DNA from 3 places in the Ochrobactrum sp. P6BSIII genome. Region 2 is predicted to be linked to each of the others. Evidence: predicted binding sites of a transcription regulator. Region 2 holds the regulator's gene; each other region holds the start of a gene.

Evidence for each region. Region 2 encodes PhoB, which activates phosphate uptake and scavenging genes when phosphate is short. Its sites were predicted from a motif close to TGTCATNNANCTGTCAT; they were not measured.
Region 1: FHW00_RS07660 (UDP-2,3-diacylglucosamine diphosphatase) is a predicted target of PhoB. The motif match lies at 3,393-3,409, and genes of this name have one in related genera.
Region 3: phnF (phosphonate metabolism transcriptional regulator PhnF) is a predicted target of PhoB. The motif match lies at 4,283-4,299, and genes of this name have one in related genera.

Annotation. Positions count from the first base shown of each region.
Region 1 covers NZ_JACGXB010000004.1:257,387-264,399, forward strand. The annotation lists gene FHW00_RS07650 (NADP-dependent malic enzyme) at 1-2,243, opposite strand, end outside; gene FHW00_RS07655 (SDR family oxidoreductase) at 2,423-3,202, opposite strand; gene FHW00_RS07660 (UDP-2,3-diacylglucosamine diphosphatase) at 3,487-4,353, shown strand; gene FHW00_RS07665 (glycosyltransferase family 4 protein) at 4,350-5,414, shown strand; gene dgcA (N-acetyl-D-Glu racemase DgcA) at 5,384-6,364, opposite strand; gene FHW00_RS07675 (MlaE family ABC transporter permease) at 6,521-7,013, shown strand, end outside.
Region 2 covers NZ_JACGXB010000001.1:279,968-286,980, forward strand. The annotation lists gene FHW00_RS01240 (hypothetical protein) at 40-312, shown strand; gene FHW00_RS01245 (cell wall hydrolase) at 392-1,339, opposite strand; gene FHW00_RS01250 (hypothetical protein) at 1,396-1,581, shown strand; gene phoB (phosphate regulon transcriptional regulator PhoB) at 1,975-2,661, opposite strand; gene phoU (phosphate signaling complex protein PhoU) at 2,807-3,529, opposite strand; gene pstB (phosphate ABC transporter ATP-binding protein PstB) at 3,625-4,398, opposite strand; gene pstA (phosphate ABC transporter permease PstA) at 4,462-5,781, opposite strand; gene pstC (phosphate ABC transporter permease subunit PstC) at 5,781-7,013, opposite strand, start outside.
Region 3 covers NZ_JACGXB010000004.1:316,263-323,275, forward strand. The annotation lists gene uvrA (excinuclease ABC subunit UvrA) at 1-1,954, opposite strand, end outside; partial or broken gene FHW00_RS24520 (hypothetical protein) at 2,065-2,261, opposite strand; gene ssb (single-stranded DNA-binding protein) at 2,895-3,419, shown strand; gene phnF (phosphonate metabolism transcriptional regulator PhnF) at 3,484-4,281, opposite strand; gene phnG (phosphonate C-P lyase system protein PhnG) at 4,484-4,939, shown strand; gene phnH (phosphonate C-P lyase system protein PhnH) at 4,939-5,562, shown strand; gene FHW00_RS07920 (carbon-phosphorus lyase complex subunit PhnI) at 5,565-6,686, shown strand; gene FHW00_RS07925 (alpha-D-ribose 1-methylphosphonate 5-phosphate C-P-lyase PhnJ) at 6,683-7,013, shown strand, end outside.

The DNA of each region.
Region 1 (7,013 bases), on a different contig from region 2:
GTCACCGAAGGCGTCAGAATATGCGCAGGGCGTGCTGCACCGAGCAGGATCGGGCCGACATGCAGCGCGTCTGTGACGGTCTTGACGACGTTGAGCGTGATATTCGCTGCATCGAGGTTCGGGAAAACCAGAAGATTGGCTTCACCCTTGAGGCGCGAATTCGGGAACACGCGGTCACGCAGCGCCTGAGACAGCGCTGAGTCACCATGCATTTCGCCGTCGGATTCGAGGTCTGGAGCCTTTTCCGCGAGAATAGCGGCAGCCTGACGCATCTTTTCCGCACTGGCGCTTTCCTTCGAACCGAAATTCGAATGCGAAACGAGAGCAGCCTTCGGCACAATGCCGAAGCGGTCGATTTCCTTGGCGGCGAGAATTGCCATTTCGGCAAGCTCGTTGGCATTCGGATCGACATTCACATAGGTGTCGGTCAGGAACAGCGCGCCGCGCTGCGAAATCAGCAGGCTGAGTGCGGAGTAATCGCGGATACCCGGCACAATGCCGATGATCTGGCGCACAACGCGCAAATGGCGTTCGAAACGGCCTTCAAGACCGCAGATCATCGCATCCGCTTCGTCACGCATTACTGCGAGTGCCGCAATAGCGGTCGAATTGGTGCGCACGATGGTGCGGGCAGCTTCCGGCGTGACGCCCTGACGACCCGTATAAGACAGGTACAGGTCGACATAGTCGCGGTAGCGTGGATCGTCTTCAGGGTTGATCAGTTCGAAATCGACGCCTTGACGGATTTTCAGGCCATAGCGGCGCAGACGCGTTTCAACAACCTGCGGACGACCGACGAGGATTGGCGCGGCGATACGTTCTTCGATCACCACCTGCGCGGCGCGCAGCACGCGCTCATCTTCACCATCGGCATAGATGACGCGCTTCGGCTTGTCTTGCGAACGGGCCGCAGCGAAAACCGGCTTCATGATGAGGCCCGAGCGGAACACGAAGCGGTTCAGCCTGTCGAGATAGGCTTCCATGTCTTCGATCGGGCGCGTGGCGACACCGGTTTCCATCGCAGCCTTGGCGACAGCCGGAGCAATGCGCAGGATCAGGCGCTGATCGAAAGGCGACGGAATGATGTAGTCCGGGCCGAAGGTCGGTGTATCGCCGGAATAGGCTTTGGCAGCGACATCGGAAGGTTCTTCACGTGCAAGCGACGCAATGGCGCGCACTGCGGCAAGCTTCATCTCTTCATTGATCGCGGTTGCGCCGACATCAAGCGCGCCGCGGAAGATGTATGGGAAGCAAAGAACGTTGTTGACCTGGTTGGGATAGTCGGACCGACCGGTGCAGATCATGGCGTCGGCGCGCGCAGCGCGCGCTTCTTCCGGCATGATTTCCGGCTTTGGATTGGCCAGCGCCATGATCAGCGGCTTTTCAGCCATCTGATTGAGCAGTTCCGGCTTCAAAACGCCCGCGGCTGAAAGGCCGAGGAACACATCCGCGCCGCCGATGACATCGGCCAGGGTGCGTGCGTCGGTCTTCTGCGCATAGATTTCTTTCCAGCGGTCCATCAGCGTGTTGCGGCCTTCATAGACCACGCCTTCCAGATCGCAGACCCAGATGTTTTCGCGCTTGGCGCCGAGATTGACGAGAAGATTGAGGCAGGCGAGAGCCGCCGCACCGGCACCGGAGGTGACGATCTTGGCGTCTTCAATCTGCTTGCCAGCAAGCTCCAGACCGTTCAGCACTGCGGCGGCTACGATGATCGCCGTACCATGCTGATCGTCATGGAAAACCGGAATATTCATCTTGGCGCGAAGCTGTTCTTCAACTTCGAAACATTCCGGCGCCTTGATATCTTCCAGATTGATGCCGCCGAAGGTCGGCTCAAGAGCGGAAACCACGTCGACGACACGGTTGATTTCAAGCGCGTCGATTTCGATGTCGAAAACATCGATATCGGCGAATTTCTTGAACAGGACCGCCTTGCCCTCCATGACCGGCTTCGATGCGAGCGCGCCGATATTGCCGAGGCCGAGAACAGCCGTACCGTTCGAAACCACCGCCACGAGATTGCCGCGCGCCGTATATTCGGCGGCGGTTGCCGGGTCTTCCTGAATGGCGAGGCAGGGAGCGGCAACGCCCGGCGAATAAGCGAGCGCAAGGTCACGCTGGTTTCCGAGCGGCTTGGTTGACTGGATTTCCAGCTTTCCGGGCTTCGGATATCGATGGAAAAACAGAGCTGCTTCATCGAAGTCCGAACGCGTCGGCGTGGAAGGAGTTTTCTTGGTCATAGTCGCATCGCTTTCCATTTTTCCGCACCGCCGGGATGATGAACGGCGCGTGGAGGGTGCAATTACATGCACACCGAGCCTTTAAACACGTGGGTCGGGCATTCTGGTTTTAACTTAAACTCTCACGTCCCATTAGGCCCGTTTTGGAGAATGAGTTTATCTGTAATGTAATGGCCGCGTCAGAAGGCACTCTGATAAGCACCGCCGTCAATAACGAGATTCTGCCCCGTTATATAGCCTGCATGCTGTGAGCAGAGAAAGGCGCAAGCTTTTCCGAACTCTTCTGGCTGGCCAATGCGTCCTGCCGGGATACGGGCTGCTCGCTTGGCGGCTTCCGCTTCTGCGGTGGTGCCGGTCTTCTCTGCCGAGAAGGCAAAGCCCTTGCGCAGGCGGTCGGTGTCGAAGGCACCGGGCAGGATATTGTTGATGGTGACATTGGCTCCCGCAACGGTGCGGGCAACGCCAGCCAGAAAGGCGGTCAGCCCGGCACGGGCCCCGGACGACAGGTCGAGCCCCGGAATGGGCGCATAGACCGAGGTGGAGGTGATGTTGACGATGCGGCCAAAGCCGCGCTCGACCATACCGTCGATGACTGCCTTGATCAGCTCAATGGGGGTGACCATGTTCTGCGTCACGCCTTCGAGAAGGGCTTCGCGGTCGAGCAAACGGAAGTCGCGGAAAGGCGGCCCGCCATTGTTGTTGACGAGAATATCGGGGTTAGGGCAGGCGGCAAGCAAAGCCTGCTGGCCTTCCGGGGTCGAAACATCGGCAGCCACGGTAACCACATTGACGCCATAGGCCGAGCGGATGGCCTCAGCTGCTTCAAGCAGTGTTTCTTCACTACGACCGTTCAGCACGATATCGCATCCTGCTTCGGCCAGTGCTTCGGCGCAGGCGCGGCCCAGACCTTTGCTGGAAGCGCATACGATTGCCTTGCGACCTTTCAAGCCCAAATCCACGGCTCGATCCTCTTTGCTTTTTTAAAGGTCATGGAGACATGCCACCAAGCGCCAAGGGCAATCAACCGGATTCTGGTTGACGCGCTGATGTGTCCACTTTTCTTGCGCCCGATTTGAACGTTTTTCGGTGTTTTTCACGCTCAATGTTCTGTGATCGCGGTCTTCGGGCGACTGCTGGCCTGTCGGCAGCTGTCATATGCGCGTTACAGTCCCGTCATGCCTCTGTGACATGAATCAGGTTTTCTGCATGCAGTTTCAGGTTGCCATTGAGAGGGACAACCAAAATGAGCACTGACGCAGCAGAAGCGAAGAAATTCCGGACGATTTTCATCTCGGATGTGCATTTGGGGTCAAAAGCCGCGCAGGCCGACCTGCTTCTCGATTTCCTGCGTTATCATGATGCGGATACGATGTATCTGGTTGGCGATATCGTCGATGGCTGGCGGTTGCGGCGCAACTGGCACTGGCCGCAGGAACATAACGACGTTGTCCAGAAGCTGCTGCGCAAGAGCCGCAAGGGCACCAATATCATCTACATCGCCGGCAATCACGATGAGTTCCTGCGTAATTTTCAGGGAACGCATTTTGGCGGTATTGAAGTCATGAACCGCTCCATTCACGAGACGGCGGATGGCCGCAAGTTTCTGGTGATCCACGGCGATCAGTTTGACGTGGTGGTGCGCAATGCCCGTTTCATCGCTTATCTCGGCGACTGGGCCTATGATACCGCGATCTGGATCAACACATTGATGAACCGTGTGCGGTCTCTCTTCGGTCTGCGCTACTGGTCATTTTCGGCCTGGGCGAAGTTCCGGGTGAAAAAGGCGGTCAATTTCATTGGCGAGTTCGAAACGGTCGTGTCTGAAGAGGCGAAGCGCATCGGCGTCGATGGCGTCATCTGCGGCCATATTCATCACGCCACCATCGAAAAGATGAACGATGTTGAGTATATCAACACCGGTGACTGGGTGGAAAGCTGCACGGCGGTGCTGGAGCATTTCGACGGTCGCATGGAACTGGTGAAGTGGACCCAGATGCGCGACGAGAAATCGTCTGGCGGCAAAGCCATTGCGCAGGACAGCCGGGCTGATGACAACAGAATTGTCCGGCTACCACGTGCTGCCCGCAACGCGGCGAAAATTGCCGGATGAACAAGCTCGTCATCGTCACCGACGCCTGGCATCCACAAGTCAACGGTGTCGTTCGGACACTGACCAAGTGCGAAGAAATGATGCGCACACGGGGCTACGAGGTGATCGTCGTTTCCCCACTCGATTATAAATCGATACCGTGCCCGACCTATCCCGAGATCAGGCTTGCTCTGACCACGCCCGGTGCATTTCGGCGGCGGCTTGTACAGATGAAGCCGGACTATATCCATATCGCTACCGAAGGTCCGCTGGGCTATATGGCGCGGCAGGCTTGTCTGAAAAAGGGTTGGAGTTTCACCACCAGTTTTCACACGCGCTTTCCCGAATATGTGGCGGAGCGTTTTCCGGTTCCCTTGAGCTGGAGCTATGGATTTCTGCGGTACTTCCACAATGCCGCGTCGCATACGCTCGTGCCGACGCAATCCATTCTGGACGATCTGAAAGAGCGTGGCTTCACCGGCCTCAATCTGTGGACGCGCGGCGTGGATCGCGGCGTTTTTCACGCCCGGGCCAATGTGAACCGCGATCTGCCGGGGCCTGTCTTCATCTGCGTTGGGCGCGTGGCAACGGAAAAGAACCTTCCGGCATTTCTCAGTCTCGATCTTCCCGGTACCAAACTGATCGTCGGCGACGGCCCGGCGCTCGATGATCTGAAATCACGTTTTCCGGATGCTGTATTTGTCGGCAAGCGGGAAGGTGAGGCGCTTGCGGAAACCTATGCGTCGGCTGATGTGTTCGTTTTCCCAAGCCGGACAGACACGTTCGGCCTTGTTCTGCTGGAAGCAATTGCGTCAGGCCTTCCTGTCGCGGCATTTCCTGTGCCGGGATCGAAAGACGTCATCGGTGCGACGGGCGCAGGCGTTCTTTCAGATGATTTGCACGCGGCTTGCATGGCCGCGCTGGAGCTTGAACCCTTCGATCCCGAACAGGTTCTGAAGCCCTTTACGTGGGAAACCTGTGCCGACATCTTTGAAGAGGCTTTGACCTCCATTGCTGGTGATCGCCCTTCGCGGACCTATCAGGAGGCCGCTCAGCCCCAGACGGTCGCTTCCGGCGGATAAACAAGCGCGCCGTCGTAACGAAGGCCCGGATCACGATCATGCGCAAGGAGCAGTGGTCCGTCGAGATCGACAACCGTTGCCTTTTGGGCGAGCAGCACTGCGGGCGCCATGCCGAGCGATGTGCCAACCATGCAACCGACCATGATTTTCAGGCCAAGACCAATGGCCTTTTCGCGCATCACCAGCCCTTCGGTCAGTCCGCCTGCCTTGTCGAGCTTGATGTTCACGGCGTCATAGCGCTTGGCAAGCTCTTCCAGACCCTCTGACGTGTGGACGCTTTCGTCGGCGCAAATCATGACCGGGCGTTCAATCTCGCTCAGGATCGCATCTTTACCAGCGGGCAGGGGTTGTTCGATCAGGATCACGCCCGCATCGGCGGCAGCGCGCATGTTTTCGGCAATGTTCGCGTCGGTCCAGCCTTCGTTCGCATCAATGATGATCCGGCTGTTTGGTGCTGCTGCGGCGACGGCGCGAATGCGCTCAATGTCGTTCTCGCCGCCCATCTTCACCTTGATCAGAGGGTAATGTGCAACTTTGGCCGTGGATTCTGCCATTTCCTCTGGCGTGCCCAGCGAAACGGTAATCGCCGTTTCAAGTGGCTTGAATTCACCGCCCAGCATATCGGCAACGCTTTTACCGCTGATCTTGGCTTCCAGATCCCACAAGGCACAGTCGACGGCGTTACGCGCGGCACCCGCGGGCATCAGCTTCTGAATGTCCTGACGTGTCACGCCGCCTTCGATCTCGGCCCGGACGGCTTCGATTGCAGCGGTGACGCTTTCAATGCTCTCGCCATAGCGCGCATAAGGTACGCATTCGCCGCGCCCTTGATGCTCACCGTTGCCAATTGCACACACAACAACGGCAGCTTCAGTCTTTGACCCACGCGAAATTGTGAATTTTCCAGCGATGGGGTAGCGTTCAACAAGGATGTTCAAGGTATTCTGCATGGAGAGCCTTCCGAATCTCAATCCCGAAAAGTTGATGGGCTTTTGGGATGAGATGGTGCGTGAGAGCGCGGAATTGGGGTATTCGTCTGATTCATCGGGCGGATGCTCCAATACGCTGTATTTCGGTCGTGTTACGACTCGTATATGAGGTTTGCCATGTTGACCGACACTGCTGACAAAGCAAGAGCTGCCGCGAATGTCGCGCCAAAGATCGATGTGGCGGATCAGGATGGCGTGCGCCTCGTTCGCCTGAGCGGACGCTGGGTTTCGCAAAGCGTCCATCTTGTCGATGACAAAATGCGCAGCCTCGAAAAAGTCGCGGGCGGCCAATCCACGCATATTGATGCTTCCGGCATATCCGGTCTGGATACGGCAGGCGCCTGGCTTGTCGAGCGGCTGAGGCAGCGTCTCGTGACCCAGAAGGCCGATGTGCAGCTTGAAGGCATTCGCGAATCCTGGGCACCGCTGATGGATGAAGTTGGCGGCGCGGTTGAGCGGGCGCTCGATGTTCCTCGCACCAAGAAGCCCTTCTTTCTCATTGCTTTTCTGGCTGCCCTTGGCGGTGGCGTCGTCTCGATTTTCGACGACTTCAAAATGTCGATGCACATTCTGGGTGCCACTATTCGCGGTGCGCAGCTCAAATATGGTC
Region 2 (7,013 bases):
TACTCGATGCTGCGGTCAGCGATATGGAAAGCAAAGAGAATGAACAAGAAAGCGCTTGTATTATTGGGACTTGCAGGCCTGCTGGCCGGTTGTGTCACCATGACGCCGGAAGAGCGCCGCGCTGCCGATGAACGGACATGTCTCGGCTATGGTTTCAAGCCTCGGACCGACGCATTTGCCAACTGTCTGCAACGGCTCGATCTCGACCGCCGGGCGGATCGCCGCGCATGGGAAAACCGCGTCGATTTTTACGACCGGCCAATCATGCTCTATCAGCCGATCTATCGTCCGGTCGTAGTTCGCCCCCGCTAATTACGGCAGATTGCGGGGCTCAAATGAAAATGCGGGCCAATCGGAAAGATTAGCCCGCACCGAAGCTGTTCAAATCAACTTATAGAGGCGTTTCTGGACGATCCTGCGACAGAAGCAGCGCGCCGATTGCATCGGCCTGCTTCTGGTCTGCTGCGGCATAGCCGAGCGTTTGCGGCTGGCTGGCAGGCGCAGACGTATCGAATTGCGGCTGGTAGGACGCGACCTGCTGAATCTGCGGCTGTGCCTGCGCTACACCATTCTGGTGCGAGAGGCGATTGCCACGTGCCTGCGGGCCAAGGCCGCTGCCCCGTATAGAGGTTTCCATCTTTGCGGCATCCGCCAGCGCGACCTGTACGGTGGGCGCTGCTTCCGGCACGGGTCCGGCCTGTGGCAGCGTCACGTCATAAGACGGATCTTGCGGCGTGGATGGCGACTGCGGCGAATAGGCGAGAGCCAGATTGTATGGCTCCTGCGGCACCGGGTTCTGCAACGAACCGTCGCGATTGCGCTTCTCGTAGAACGAATTACCGCCGGCAACCAGCACGTAATGCATGTTGTCATACGGGAATGACAGGCCAGCCGTGTGGAAGAACATGGCGTTCTTCAGCTTCGGATGGCGCTGGCCCTTCAGCACAGCATCGGCTGCGGCCTGAACGTCGGGCAGTTTGCCCGATTCCATCTTGCGGCTGAGCACGCCGGGCGCGAACTGGTTCTTCTGGCCAACAACGCCACAGATCGTATCCGGATAACGGCCCGATGCGAGGCGGTTCATGACGACCGTACCAACGGCCATCAGACCATCAGGGCTGGAACGGTTCGATTCGAAGAACATTGCGCGCTCGAGGCACTCCTTGTCCTTCGCCGTGTAGGTATAGGTCTTGACGCCGTTAACCGACTTGACGTGGCTTACAGCCGCCGTCTTCTCAGTCTTGGCTGTGGTGCCGGTCGTCGTGCAGCCCGTCACTACGAAGGGCGCTACGAGCAGTCCTGCCAATACAGGCAGCTTCCAATTACCAGCGCGCGTCAACGGCTCAGTCTCATATTCAGGACCCTTAACTGAAGCAGTCGATCCGAAGGCCAATAATGACCAGTGCGGGTCTAGCTGCGGTGCAAGTCAAAGCAAGCGAAGATCAAAAATCAAACAACCTGCCGTCGCTCGTCTTCTTCAAGGTTTTGGAATTTTTAGGCCAAAAAAAGGCAATGGGTCAAATTCCGAAATTGCTGAAACCATCGAAACGGCTGCAAATGAAACCCGAATCACGAGCGTAATTACCCACACAAACCATTCAAAACTATTAATAATTTCTTAATGAACCTAGAGAAAAGAGATAAACCTTTGATTTGATGGAAATCATAGTTCCCCAATACAGGCCACATCGCTGCCTTAATTCGCAACTGCTGTAAAATTTTGATATATCTTGCTTCATCGGGCTGGGAAAATCTGCGGCGTAACTGTTTTAGCAAGTCCTGCGCCGGTTCCTTCAACTTTGATGCAAGCTGCGTAACATTCCGTGAGATTGGCCATTTTAGGGCTTTTCAGCGCCTCATCTGGCCGAATCGGGTGGCTTGAGCAACTGGCAAAACGGGCACGTCCAAAAGTGATCGAGCCCGCCTTTCGGTCACGAAAGACGGGCTCAAAGAGCAGTTTTTATCGAAGTTCAATCAGCCGAAAGAATAACCGGCGCCGCGTACCGTGCGGATCGGATCGAGCGCGCGACCCAAGTTGATAGCCTTGCGCAGGCGTCCGACATGGACGTCGACGGTGCGATCATCGACATAAATGTCCGGTCCCCAGACACCATCGAGAAGCTGGCTGCGTGAGAACACGCGACCCGGCGACATCATGAAATATTCCAGCAGGCGGAACTCCGTCGGTCCAAGACGAACTTCCTTTTCCTTGCGGTAAACACGATGCTGCTGGCGGTCGAGCACCAGGTCACCGACCTTCAGCACATGCGACAGCAGGCTTGGATTGGCGCGACGCAGCATGGCCTTGACGCGAGCCAGAAGCTCAGGGGTAGAGAACGGCTTCACCACGTAATCGTCAGCACCGACGCTCAAGCCGCGAACGCGTTCGCTTTCCTCACCGCGAGCGGTCAGCATGATGACCGGCAAACGTTCCGTTTCCGGCCACTGGCGCAGACGGCGGCACAGTTCGATGCCGGATACGCCAGGAAGCATCCAATCGAGGATGAGAAGATCCGGTACGTTCTCGCGCAGCGCGATTTCAGCCTCGTCGCCGCGTAGCATCGTATCCACCTGATAGCCCTCAGCCTCAAGATTATAGCGCAGCAGAACGCTCAGCGCTTCTTCGTCTTCCACCACAGCGATTTTGGGTACCTGTGACATCCAATATTCCCTATTAAAATCCGGCGAGCGGAAGATACACGTCCCCCCATCGACCGCGTGTCGCCGCGCTATTCACTCATTCTCCACCGCATTTGGAGCACCTTTCGGCAAAGCCGTCCTGATGTGCTCCAAACGCAGCGCTTACTCAGGGCTTGCGTGCCTCATCCACGACGATGCCGTGGCTCAGGTCTTCCTTCGGTCGTTCGGCAGGCATCTGCAGGCCGGTCACGATGTAATAGACGGTCTCCGCGATGTTGGTCGCATGGTCGCCGATGCGCTCGATATTCTTGGCGCAGAACAGAAGATGCGTGCAGGCAGAAATATTGCGCGGATCTTCCATCATATAGGTGAGCAGCTCACGGAACAGCGAGGTGTACATGGCGTCGATCTCGTCGTCGCGATCACGCACGACATTGATCTGCTGCACCGAGCGCGACGCATAGGCGTCGAGCACGTCTTTCAGCTGGGTCAGCGCCAGTTCGGCCAGAGTTTCAAGGCCACGATAGAGCTTGACCGGCTGGCGGGACTCCGAAACGGCTGCAACGCGCTTGGCAATGTTCTTGCCCAGATCGCCAACACGCTCCAGATCTGCGGAGATACGGATCGAACCGATAATCTCGCGCAGATCGACAGCCATTGGCTGACGCTTGGCGATGATCATCACGGCCTTGTCGTCGATTTCGCGTTCGCTGGCGTCGAGGATCAGGTCGTCGGAAATGACGCGCTGTGCGAGAGCGTTGTCCGCGTTGACAATAGCGGCGACCGACTGTTCGACCATACGTTCCGCATGTCCGCCCATTTCGGCGATCTTGTGGGTGAGAAACTTCAGTTCCTCATCGTAGGAACGAACGGTATGCTGAGACGGCATGGTAGACCTCGTAATATAAATTGCGGGGAAGCCGCACTTCTGTTGGTTCTGGCACAGTCCGCGAGCAAGGGAGACTTGTCCCCTGCCCCAGTCCGTTAGCCAAAGCGTCCGGTGATGTAGTCCTGCGTGCGCTTTTCGGTCGGCGCAGTGAACATCGTTTCCGTATCGCCCACTTCGACCAGATTGCCGAGATGGAACATGGCGGTGCGCTGCGAAACGCGAGCCGCCTGCTGCATGGAGTGGGTGACGATGACGATCGTGTAGTTCTGGCGCAGTTCGTCGATCAGCTCTTCCACCTTTGCCGTGGCAATCGGATCGAGCGCCGAGCAGGGTTCGTCCATCAGAATGACTTCCGGGCTAACCGCAATCGCACGTGCAATGCACAGGCGCTGCTGCTGACCACCGGAAAGACCCGTTCCCGCATCGTGAAGGCGATCCTTCACTTCCTCGAACAGGCTGGCCTTCTGAAGGCTCGTCACGACGATTTCTTCAAGATCGGTCTTGGAGCGGGCCAGACCGTGAATGCGCGGGCCGTAAGCCACGTTCTCGTAGATCGACTTCGGGAACGGGTTCGGCTTCTGGAACACCATGCCGACACGGGCGCGCAGTTCCACCACATCGATCTTCGGATCGTAGATATCCTCATTGTCGAGGGTGATCTTGCCACCGATGCGGCAACCTTCAATCGTGTCGTTCATGCGGTTGAGCGAGCGAAGGAATGTCGACTTGCCGCAGCCGGAAGGACCGATCAGCGCCGTCACCATCTTTTCCGGAACATCCAGATTGACGTCGAAAAGGGCCTGCTTCTCACCATAGAATACGCAAACCTTGTCGCCGCGCATCTTTACGGAACTGGCGTTGGCGTTCATCTTTTCTCCTACGGCTTTCTCGAGAGTACGTTCTGTCATCAAGTTCATAGCTTCGACTCCCGTTTACCAGCGGCGCTCGAACCGGCGGCGCAGAATGATTGCTGCAATGTTCATCACGGCCAGGAACAGAAGCAGGACGATGATAGCGCCGGACGTGCGTTCCACAAAGGCGCGTTCTGCTTCATTGGCCCACATATAGATCTGGACAGGCAAGGCGGTCGCCGGTTCCATCGGAGTGGACGGAACATCCGCCACGAAAGCCACCATACCGATCAGCAGAAGCGGAGCGGTTTCACCAAGCGCATGGGCAAGCCCGATGATGGTGCCCGTCAGAATGCCGGGTGCGGCAAGCGGCAGGACGTGATGGAAGACCATCTGTGTCTTGGAAGCGCCGAGACCAAGCGCTGCGGCGCGGATTGATGGCGGTACGGCGCGAAGAGCGGCGCGCGTTGCGATAATGATCGTCGGCAGCGTCATCAGCGTCAGAACCAGACCGCCGACCAGCGAAGCCGACCGCGGCAGGCCGAAGAAGTTGACGAAAACTGCCAGACCCAACAGACCGAACACGATGGACGGTACGGCTGCGAGGTTGTTGATGTTCACCTCGATCATATCGGTCCAGCGGTTCTTCTTGGCGAACTCTTCCAGATAGATCGATGCGGCGACGCCGATAGGCAGAGCCAGACCCAGCACGATCAGCATCATATAGAGCGAGCCGACCAGCGCCACACCGAGACCGGATGTTTCCGGGCGGCTCGATGCGCCATAGGTGAAGAGGCCGGTATTGAAGGCTTCCTTCATGACGCCTTCTTCCGAAAGCGTCTTCATCCAGCCGATCTGACGGTCAGAAACCTTGCGGTTCGTTTCGGGCACAGTCAGGTCGATCTGCCCCTTGAAGGCGGAATCGATGTCTGCGCCTGCCAGAACCGGAACGGTCTGCGTCGTGCCGATGAGTGACGGATTGTCCATCACCATCTGGCGAAGCTGAATGCGTACGCCATCCGAATAGAAGCGACCGAGATCGCGCATAGCCGGACGGTCCGTGGGTGACACGCCAAGCTTTTCAGCAAGGGCGTTGCGCACCAGAAGCGGATAGTTCGCTGTGATCAGCACATTCGGATCGGTCGCACGCTTGTTGCCCGGATCGATCACCTGCGCTTCAAGCTTCACCGGCAGGTAAAGCGTCGTCTGCCAGAAAGCGGTGTAGCCCTTGGAGAAAACCGAGAACAGCAGCGCGCAGAGAAAGAACACGCCAATGGCGATTGCAGCAATGCCATAGAGGCGGAAGCGGCGTTCGGCGGCATAGCGGCGCTTGAGCCCGATATCGCGGCGCACCGGCTTTGCAGAAACCGCGCCGCTTGCGTTGAAGGTCGTATCGGTCATTATTCGTACTGCTCCCGGTACTTGCGCACGATGTGCAGCGCAAAGATGTTCATGATCAGCGTCAGGACGAAAAGCGTGATGCCGAGCGCAAAGGCAACCAGCGTCTGCGGCGAGTTGAACTCAAGATCGCCGGTCAGCTGATTGACGATTTTCACCGTGATGGTGGTCATCGCGTCGAATGGATTGATATTGATACGTGCCGCAACGCCTGCCGCCAGAACCACGATCATGGTTTCGCCGATGGCGCGTGAGGCTGTCATCAGAAGTGCGCCGACAATGCCCGGCAGAGCCGCAGGCAGCACAACACGCTTGACGGTTTCGGAGCGGGTTGCGCCAAGACCGAGCGAGCCGTCGCGCAGCGTGCGCGGAACGGCAGTGATGATGTCGTCGGAGAGCGACGACACGAAAGGAATGAGCATCACGCCCATGACGAGACCGGCGGTCAGAACGCTCTGCGCCATGATGAAGCCCTGCCCGCCCGCAATCGCGGCGGAAAGGTCACGCAGGAACGGGCCAACCGTCACAAGGGCGAAGAAGCCGTAGACGATACTTGGAATACCGGCCAGAAGCTCCAGCACCGGCTTGACCACCGTGCGCACGCGCGGCGAGGCATATTCGGCCATGTAGATGGCGGCGAACAGGCCAACCGGAACCGCGAACAGCATCGCGACAAGCGCGATATAGAGTGTACCGGCCAGAAGCGGGATCAGACCGAACTGGCCCGTTTCACCACCGGAACCGGCAGCGGCAAAGCGCGGATCCCAGACCGTACCGAAGAAGAAGTCCCAAGGGGAAACAGCCTGAAAGAAGCTGATCGTCTGGAACAGCATCGAGCAGATGATGCCGATGGTTGTCAGAATAGCGATGCCGGAGGCGGCGATCAGCCCCCACAGCACGATACGCTCGACATTGTTGCGGGCGCGCATGCGGCGGTTGATCGTGGAGAGGCCGAAAATCAGACCGGCAACAGCAATGACCAGCGCCACGGCAGCGCCAATAGTATGCGTCAGGTCCGTCGCCTTCTTCAGATAGAGGGCGATGGGCACCATGTAGTCCTGGCCCTCGGTCGCGAGAGCCACGCCCTTATTGCCGAGAACCGTGCGCGCATCCTGATAGTTGGACGGGAAGCTTTCCAGCTCAGCCGGCGTCAGGCGCTCAAGTCCATTGGCGAGACCGCGCACCATACCGAGCTGAAGGCTGCGATTGGTATAGGAACCACCCTCGACCGCATC
Region 3 (7,013 bases), on a different contig from region 2:
CCGCCGAAACATTTTTCAGATTGTTGCCGCGTGCACCGACAACACGGATGCGCTTGGTCTTGGAAATCTTGCGGCGCTCCGATGGAACGGCAACTTCCATGACGCCCGACAGATATTTGCCGGTCAGCGAGTTGGTATTGGACATCACGTCTTTTGGCGTGCCTTGTGCGATCACCTTGCCGCCATGGACACCGGCAGCCGGACCGATATCCACCACATAGTCCGCCGTCAGGATGGCGTCTTCGTCATGCTCCACCACGATGACCGTATTGCCGAGATCGCGCAGATGACGAAGCGTGTCCAGCAGGCGGGCATTATCGCGCTGATGCAGGCCGATGGACGGCTCGTCCAGCACATAGAGAACGCCCGTCAGACCAGAGCCGATCTGGGAGGCGAGGCGGATACGCTGGCTTTCACCACCCGATAGCGTGCCTGAATTACGCGCCAATGTCAGATAATCGAGGCCGACATCATTGAGGAACTGCAGGCGCTCGCGGATTTCCTTGAGGATGCGCGCTGCAATTTCCCGCTGCTTGTCGTTGAAGCTGCCATCGACATCGCGGAACCAGGCATCAGCCTTGCGGATCGACATTTCGGTAATTTCGCCGATATGCTTCATACCGATTTTCACGGCCAGCGCTTCCGGCTTCAGGCGATAGCCGTTGCAAGCCGGGCAGGGCGTCGAAGACATGAAGCGTTCAATCTCTTCACGCGACCAGGCAGAATCAGTTTCCTTCCAGCGGCGCTCGAGATTGGGAATGACGCCTTCAAAAGGCTTCGTGGTCTGATAAGAACGCAGGCCGTCGTCATACTGGAAGGTGATTTCCTTGCCGTCTGTGCCGTAAAGAATGGCGTGCTGCGATTCCTTGGACAGATCAGACCAGCGAGTACCAACCTTGAAGCCATAGGCCTTGCCCAGCGCTTCCAGCGTCTGATTGTAATAAGGCGAGGACGACCGCGCCCAAGGCGCAATCGCTCCGTCTTTCAACGCAGCGCTTTCATCGGGAACAATCAGATTCGGATCGATGGCTTGCTGTGTACCGAGACCGTCGCAGGTCGGGCAGGCGCCAAAGGGATTGTTGAACGAGAAAAGACGCGGCTCGATTTCCGGAATGGTGAAGCCGGAAACAGGGCAGGCGAATTTTTCAGAGAACAGAATGCGTTCGTGGGTCTCGTTGGCCGACTTGTTGGCTGCACCACCTTCCGCCGTTTCTTCGGGTGGCAACGGCTTGTCGGCGAATTCTGCGATAGCCAGACCTTCGGCGAGCTTCAGACAGGTTTCGAGACTGTCCGCAAGGCGCGAGGTGAGGTCAGGACGCACGACAACGCGGTCGACCACCACATCGATATCGTGCTTGTATTTCTTGTCGAGTGCCGGAGCATCGGCAATCTCATAGAACGTGCCGTCAACCTTGACGCGCTGAAAACCCTTCTTGAGAAGCTCCGCCAGTTCCTTCTTGTACTCGCCTTTACGCCCGCGCACGATTGGCGCCAGAATGTACAGACGCGTACCTTCTTCCAGCGCGATGATGCGATCGACCATCTGGCTGACGGTCTGGCTTTCGATGGGGAGACCGGTCGCTGGCGAATAGGGCACGCCCACACGCGCGAAAAGAAGGCGCATATAGTCGTAGATTTCCGTAACGGTGCCGACAGTCGAGCGCGGATTGCGGCTCGTCGTCTTCTGTTCGATGGAAATGGCAGGCGACAGACCGTCGATCTGGTCCACATCCGGCTTCTGCATCATTTCCAGAAACTGGCGCGCATAGGCCGAGAGGCTTTCCACGTAGCGGCGCTGGCCTTCTGCATAAATGGTGTCGAAGGCAAGCGACGACTTGCCCGAGCCGGAAAGGCCCGTCATGACGATCAGCTTGTCGCGTGGCAAATCCAGATCGACATTTTTAAGATTGTGCTCGCGCGCGCCACGTATGGAAATGAATTTCTGATCGCTCATTCCGCGTCCTGCCTGCTTCGTGATGCCATGGATAGACTGGCTTCGGCTCTGATGCTGCCGCGCCAATCCCGTAATATGGGGCGACGCCCTCCAAAGAAGAAGGGGGTAGGTCATCCTAATTTGCGCTCTTGTAGCACCGGAACAAATATCGAACAACCAGCCTTCTGATAGGCGATACGAAATGTGAACGCAAGAGCGTTGACTGTCACTCCTGACAGGAGCACACTTTGGTTACTCGCTGCTAGCGGAGAGGTATTGCGGAGGGATGACGCGATATCGGCAAGAGGTTCGCAGGAAGCGGGAAAATCCGGTAGGGAGGTAAAGGAGCATGAGTCCACCTGACTACACTGCCTAGCTTTCACACAGATGAAAGCACAGTCGATCTTGGTCGCGGATGCATTTTTTCGCAAGGAACCATGCATCGTTGATAAGAAGTTCGATTGCCGACAATTTATATATGCGCGGAAAACGAATGGCCGCGCGCCTTCGAGTTCCGAAAGATTTTGTCGACGAATTAATGCCGACATACGAGCTTTGCTCAAACCCCAAGCCCCGCGCGCCAAAGAAACAGTGAGCGGCGGGGCTTTTTCTTGTCGAGATGACCGGTGCAAGGTTGTTGGAGTTCGGCTGGACCAACGAGTGGTTTTTAAAGCTCAGAAAGCCGCATAAATTTACCCACACAGTTTTCTGAAAATTGGGAGAGGAGCAGTTTTTGATGATGCAAAATGCTTGCATTTTGAACAAAACAAGAACATAAACTCTGTGGACATTGACATTTCGCTGTACTGGAATTGAGCGCTCCACGCGTCAGTCCTGTAAGGTAAATGAATGAGTTTCAGGTGATGGCGCAATTCATGCGCCTGATCCTTCTTTTGGTAAGCGCTCTTGTCGGGGTAGAAATATCCGAAGAGACGCGAATGAGACCCGGAGTGGATTTTCGATGGCTGGTAGCGTCAATAAGGTCATTCTGGTCGGCAATCTTGGTGCCGATCCGGAAATTCGTCGTCTGAACTCAGGCGATGTGGTTGCCAATCTGCGTATTGCGACATCGGAAAGCTGGCGTGATCGTCAGTCTGGCGAACGCAAGGACCGCACCGAATGGCACAGCGTTGTCATTTTCAACGAAAACCTTGCCAAGGTCGCAGAACAGTATCTGAAAAAAGGCGCCAAGGTTTATATCGAAGGCGCGCTCCAGACCCGCAAGTGGCAGGACCAGAACGGCAACGAGCGTTATTCGACGGAAGTTGTGTTGCAGAAGTTCCGTGGCGAGCTTCAGATGCTCGACAGCCGTGGCGAAGGCGGCGATCAGGGCCGTTCGTTTGACCGTGGCAGCAGCGGCGGTGGACGCAACCAGATGTCGGATTATTCCGGCGGCGGTGATTTCGGTTCGTCCGGCCCGTCTTCTTCGGGCGGCGGCGGTGGCGGCGGTTTCTCCCGCGATCTCGACGACGAAATTCCATTTTGATGAATTTGACGGGCGCTTTAAGCGCCCGTTTCATTTTGGCTTGATTGTCTTTTAAATCAGAACATTATGTATTCGTGTTATCTCTCTGATTAGTAATATTATTTATGATTTCATTCGCTTGGTAAGTCTCGATTGAAAACTCCATACGGTCAGCAGAAAAGCGGGTCAGCGAATACTGGATCGGGTGACCATCTGTGTCGACATTGATGGCACGTGCCATCAGTACAATGGCCCCAGGTGAAAGCTTTAGATGTTTCAGATCATCTGAATCAGCATGTTGGGCCGATATGGTTGTCGATTTACGGAAATAATCCTCGATACCTGCCTTCCGGAGCGCCCAGGTAATGGATCCATTTTCAGCATAGTCGGCGGCAAAATCGGGAAAACGCGCCGTATCCACCCAATGCGTTGCACGCGATACCGGCCGCCCATCCGCACTATGCGCGGTTTCAAGTTTTGTGATTTCGCTGCCGACAGCGATGCCCAAGGCGTCCGCTATGTCAGCACTCGCAACTTCGGTGCCGCTGCTGAGTAATATGCCTTTGACTTCGCTGGCCTGCGTGCCCAGCGATTGAGAAATACGGGTGCGCTGCCCGATCTGGTAGGTCAGGCGCTTGGCATTGGCGACAAATGTGCCGCGGCCCTGTTCAGCGCGGAGAACACCTTCCTGTGTCAGTGCCGCGATGGCGCTACGTACCGTATGACGGTTGACACCGAAACGATCCGCCAGTTCCATCTCGGCAGGCATGCGTGCACCGGACTGAAGTTTTCCGGCCATGATGTCGCCGCGTATTTCGTCGGCAATCTGCCGCCAGATCGCCACGCCGCTGTTTCGTTCAATTCGTTTGGTCTTTGTCATCAACCGTCATCGTCCTGTCATTGGCAGGGGGTAATAATTCTGTTATTGTATGGTTGTCTAGATAAATAGACAAATATACGAAGCAAGTCAACAGGATTGAAACAGGGCGGAAAAGCTCATGCAAACGACAGAGCCCAAGGCAGGCAAAGGCACTGCCGCCGGTGGGATCCACGCCTCGGCCAGCAATGACAAGTCCGGAAACGGTATGGCGCTTGATGTGATGCAGGCTGCACGTCAGGCCAGCATGGCAACGCTTGCGCAGGCGAGCGGCGAAGAGCTGAAAGCTTTCTGGCTGGAATGGTCGGACAAGCCCGATTTCGAAATTCTCCGTGGTCCGGAAACCGGACTGGTAATGCTGCGCGGCCGTATCGGCGGCGGCGGCGCGCCGTTCAATGTTGGTGAGGCGACGGTGACCCGCGCCACAGTGCGTCTGGCCGATGGTTCGGTCGGGCATTCCTATGCGCTCGGTCGCGATCAGGAAAAGGCGCGGCTGGCCGCTCTGTTCGATGCACTCTGGATCGACGAAGAGCGCCGCGACGCGGTGGAACGTCAGGTCCTCGATGTCTTGCGCAACCGGCTGGAGCAGGCCGACGCAAAGCTGCGCAGCGAAGCCGCTGCTACCAAAGTTGACTTCTTCACCATGGTTCGGGGAGACAATTGATGCTTCATTCTTCACCCCATTCATCTCCGGCCTTTGAAGGCGGTCTCGCCAATCCGGTCACGGACGCCCAATCGGCCTTTCATGCGGTCATGCATGCGATGGCTAATCCGGGCCGCGTTTATGCTCTGGCGCGTGCAGCCATGCCGCCGCTGCCGCTGACACCGGAACTGGGCGTCATCGCGGCCACCTTGCTCGACCACGACGCCACCGTCTGGTGCGACAGCGCTATTGCAGCCAATGCAGACATCACAGCCTGGCTGACCTTTCAAACCGGCGCGCCGCAGGTGGACCACTCGGCTTCCGCACAATTCGCACTGGTTACCGATGCTTCGCTGTTGCCAGCATTGGCAGAATTCTCGCAAGGGCTGCCGGAGTTTCCTGATCGTTCGACGACGGTGGTTCTGGCGGTCAAGTCCTGTGAAAGCGGGCAGGGCCTTGTTCTGAAAGGACCCGGCATTGACGGTGATCGGGAAGTTCACATCAATGGTCTTCCGCAGGACTTCGTTGCGCAATGGCGTGACAACGGCGCGCAATTTCCGCTGGGCATTGATCTGGTTCTGGTGAGTGACGTTGCTGTCATCGCATTTCCGCGCACCACGCGCATAACCAAACTGGAGGGCTGAACATGTATGTTGCCGTAAAGGGTGGCGAAACAGCCATCCGTAACGCCCACCGGCTTCTCGATGATCGCCGCCGTGGTGATCGTGCGGTGCCTGCACTGCGTCTGGAACAGATTGTCGAACAGCTTGCGTTGGCCGTTGATCGCGTAATGGCAGAAGGTTCGCTCTATGATCGTGAGCTGGCCGCACTTGCCGTGCGCCAATCGCGAGGCGATCTGATCGAGGCCATTTTCCTCGTGCGTGCTTATCGCACCACATTGCCGCGCTTTGGCTATTCCCGCCCGATGGAAACCGGACAGATGCTGATCGAGCGACGCATCTCCGCGACCTATAAGGATCTTCCGGGCGGCCAGTTGCTTGGTCCAACTTTCGACTACACCCACCGTCTTCTCGATCCGGATCTGGCTGGCGACGTTGCAGTACCGGAGCCTGAAGCGCGCGAAACCGAGAAGGAAGAGACGCCTCGCGTCACTGATATTCTCGGCGTGAACGGCATGATCGAAGACGATGGCTCTCTGCCGGAAGGCCATGAGCCGGGCGATCTGACGCGCGAGCCGTGGACATTCCCGATGGAACGCGATCTGCGCTTGCAGGCGTTGGCGCGCGGCGATGAAGGCTTCCTTCTCGCACTCGGCTATTCCACCCAGCGCGGCTATGGCAACACCCATCCTTTCGTCGGCGAAATTCGCATTGGCGAAGTGGAGGTCGAATTCGACGTGCCTGAGCTGGGCTTTGCCGTCTCGCTTGGCCGGGTGCAATTGACCGAATGCCAGATGATCAACCAGTTCAAGGGTTCGGCAAAGCAGCCGCCGCAATTCACACGCGGCTATGGTCTGGTGTTCGGCCAGAGTGAGCGCAAGGCCATGTCCATGTCGCTCTGTGACCGCGCCTTGCGGGTTCGGGAATTCGATACAGACGTGACCGCGCCGGCACAGGATGAGGAATTTGTCATTTCCCACTCCGACAATGTGCAGTCGACCGGCTTCGTCGAGCACCTGAAACTGCCGCATTACGTCGACTTCCAGGCTGAACTCGAACTCATCCGCAGCATGCGTGCGGAATATGAGAAAACGCAGAGCGAGGCTGAAGGCACAATGGAAGGTCAAGCGAAGGAGGCCGCAGAATGAGCGATCTGGCCAATTACAATTTCGCCTATCTGGACGAACAGACGAAGCGAATGATCCGCCGCGCCATATTGAAGGCCATTGCGGTGCCCGGTTATCAGGTGCCTTTTGCCAGCCGCGAAATGCCGATGCCTTATGGCTGGGGCACGGGCGGCGTGCAGGTGACGGCTTCCATTCTTGGGCCGGACGATGTGCTGAAAGTCATCGATCAGGGCGCAGACGACACCACCAATGCCGTTTCGATCCGGGCGTTTTTCCAGAAGACCGCTGATGTAGCCGTGACGACCAGCACCGGCGAGGCGACGATCATCCAGACGCGCCACCGTATTC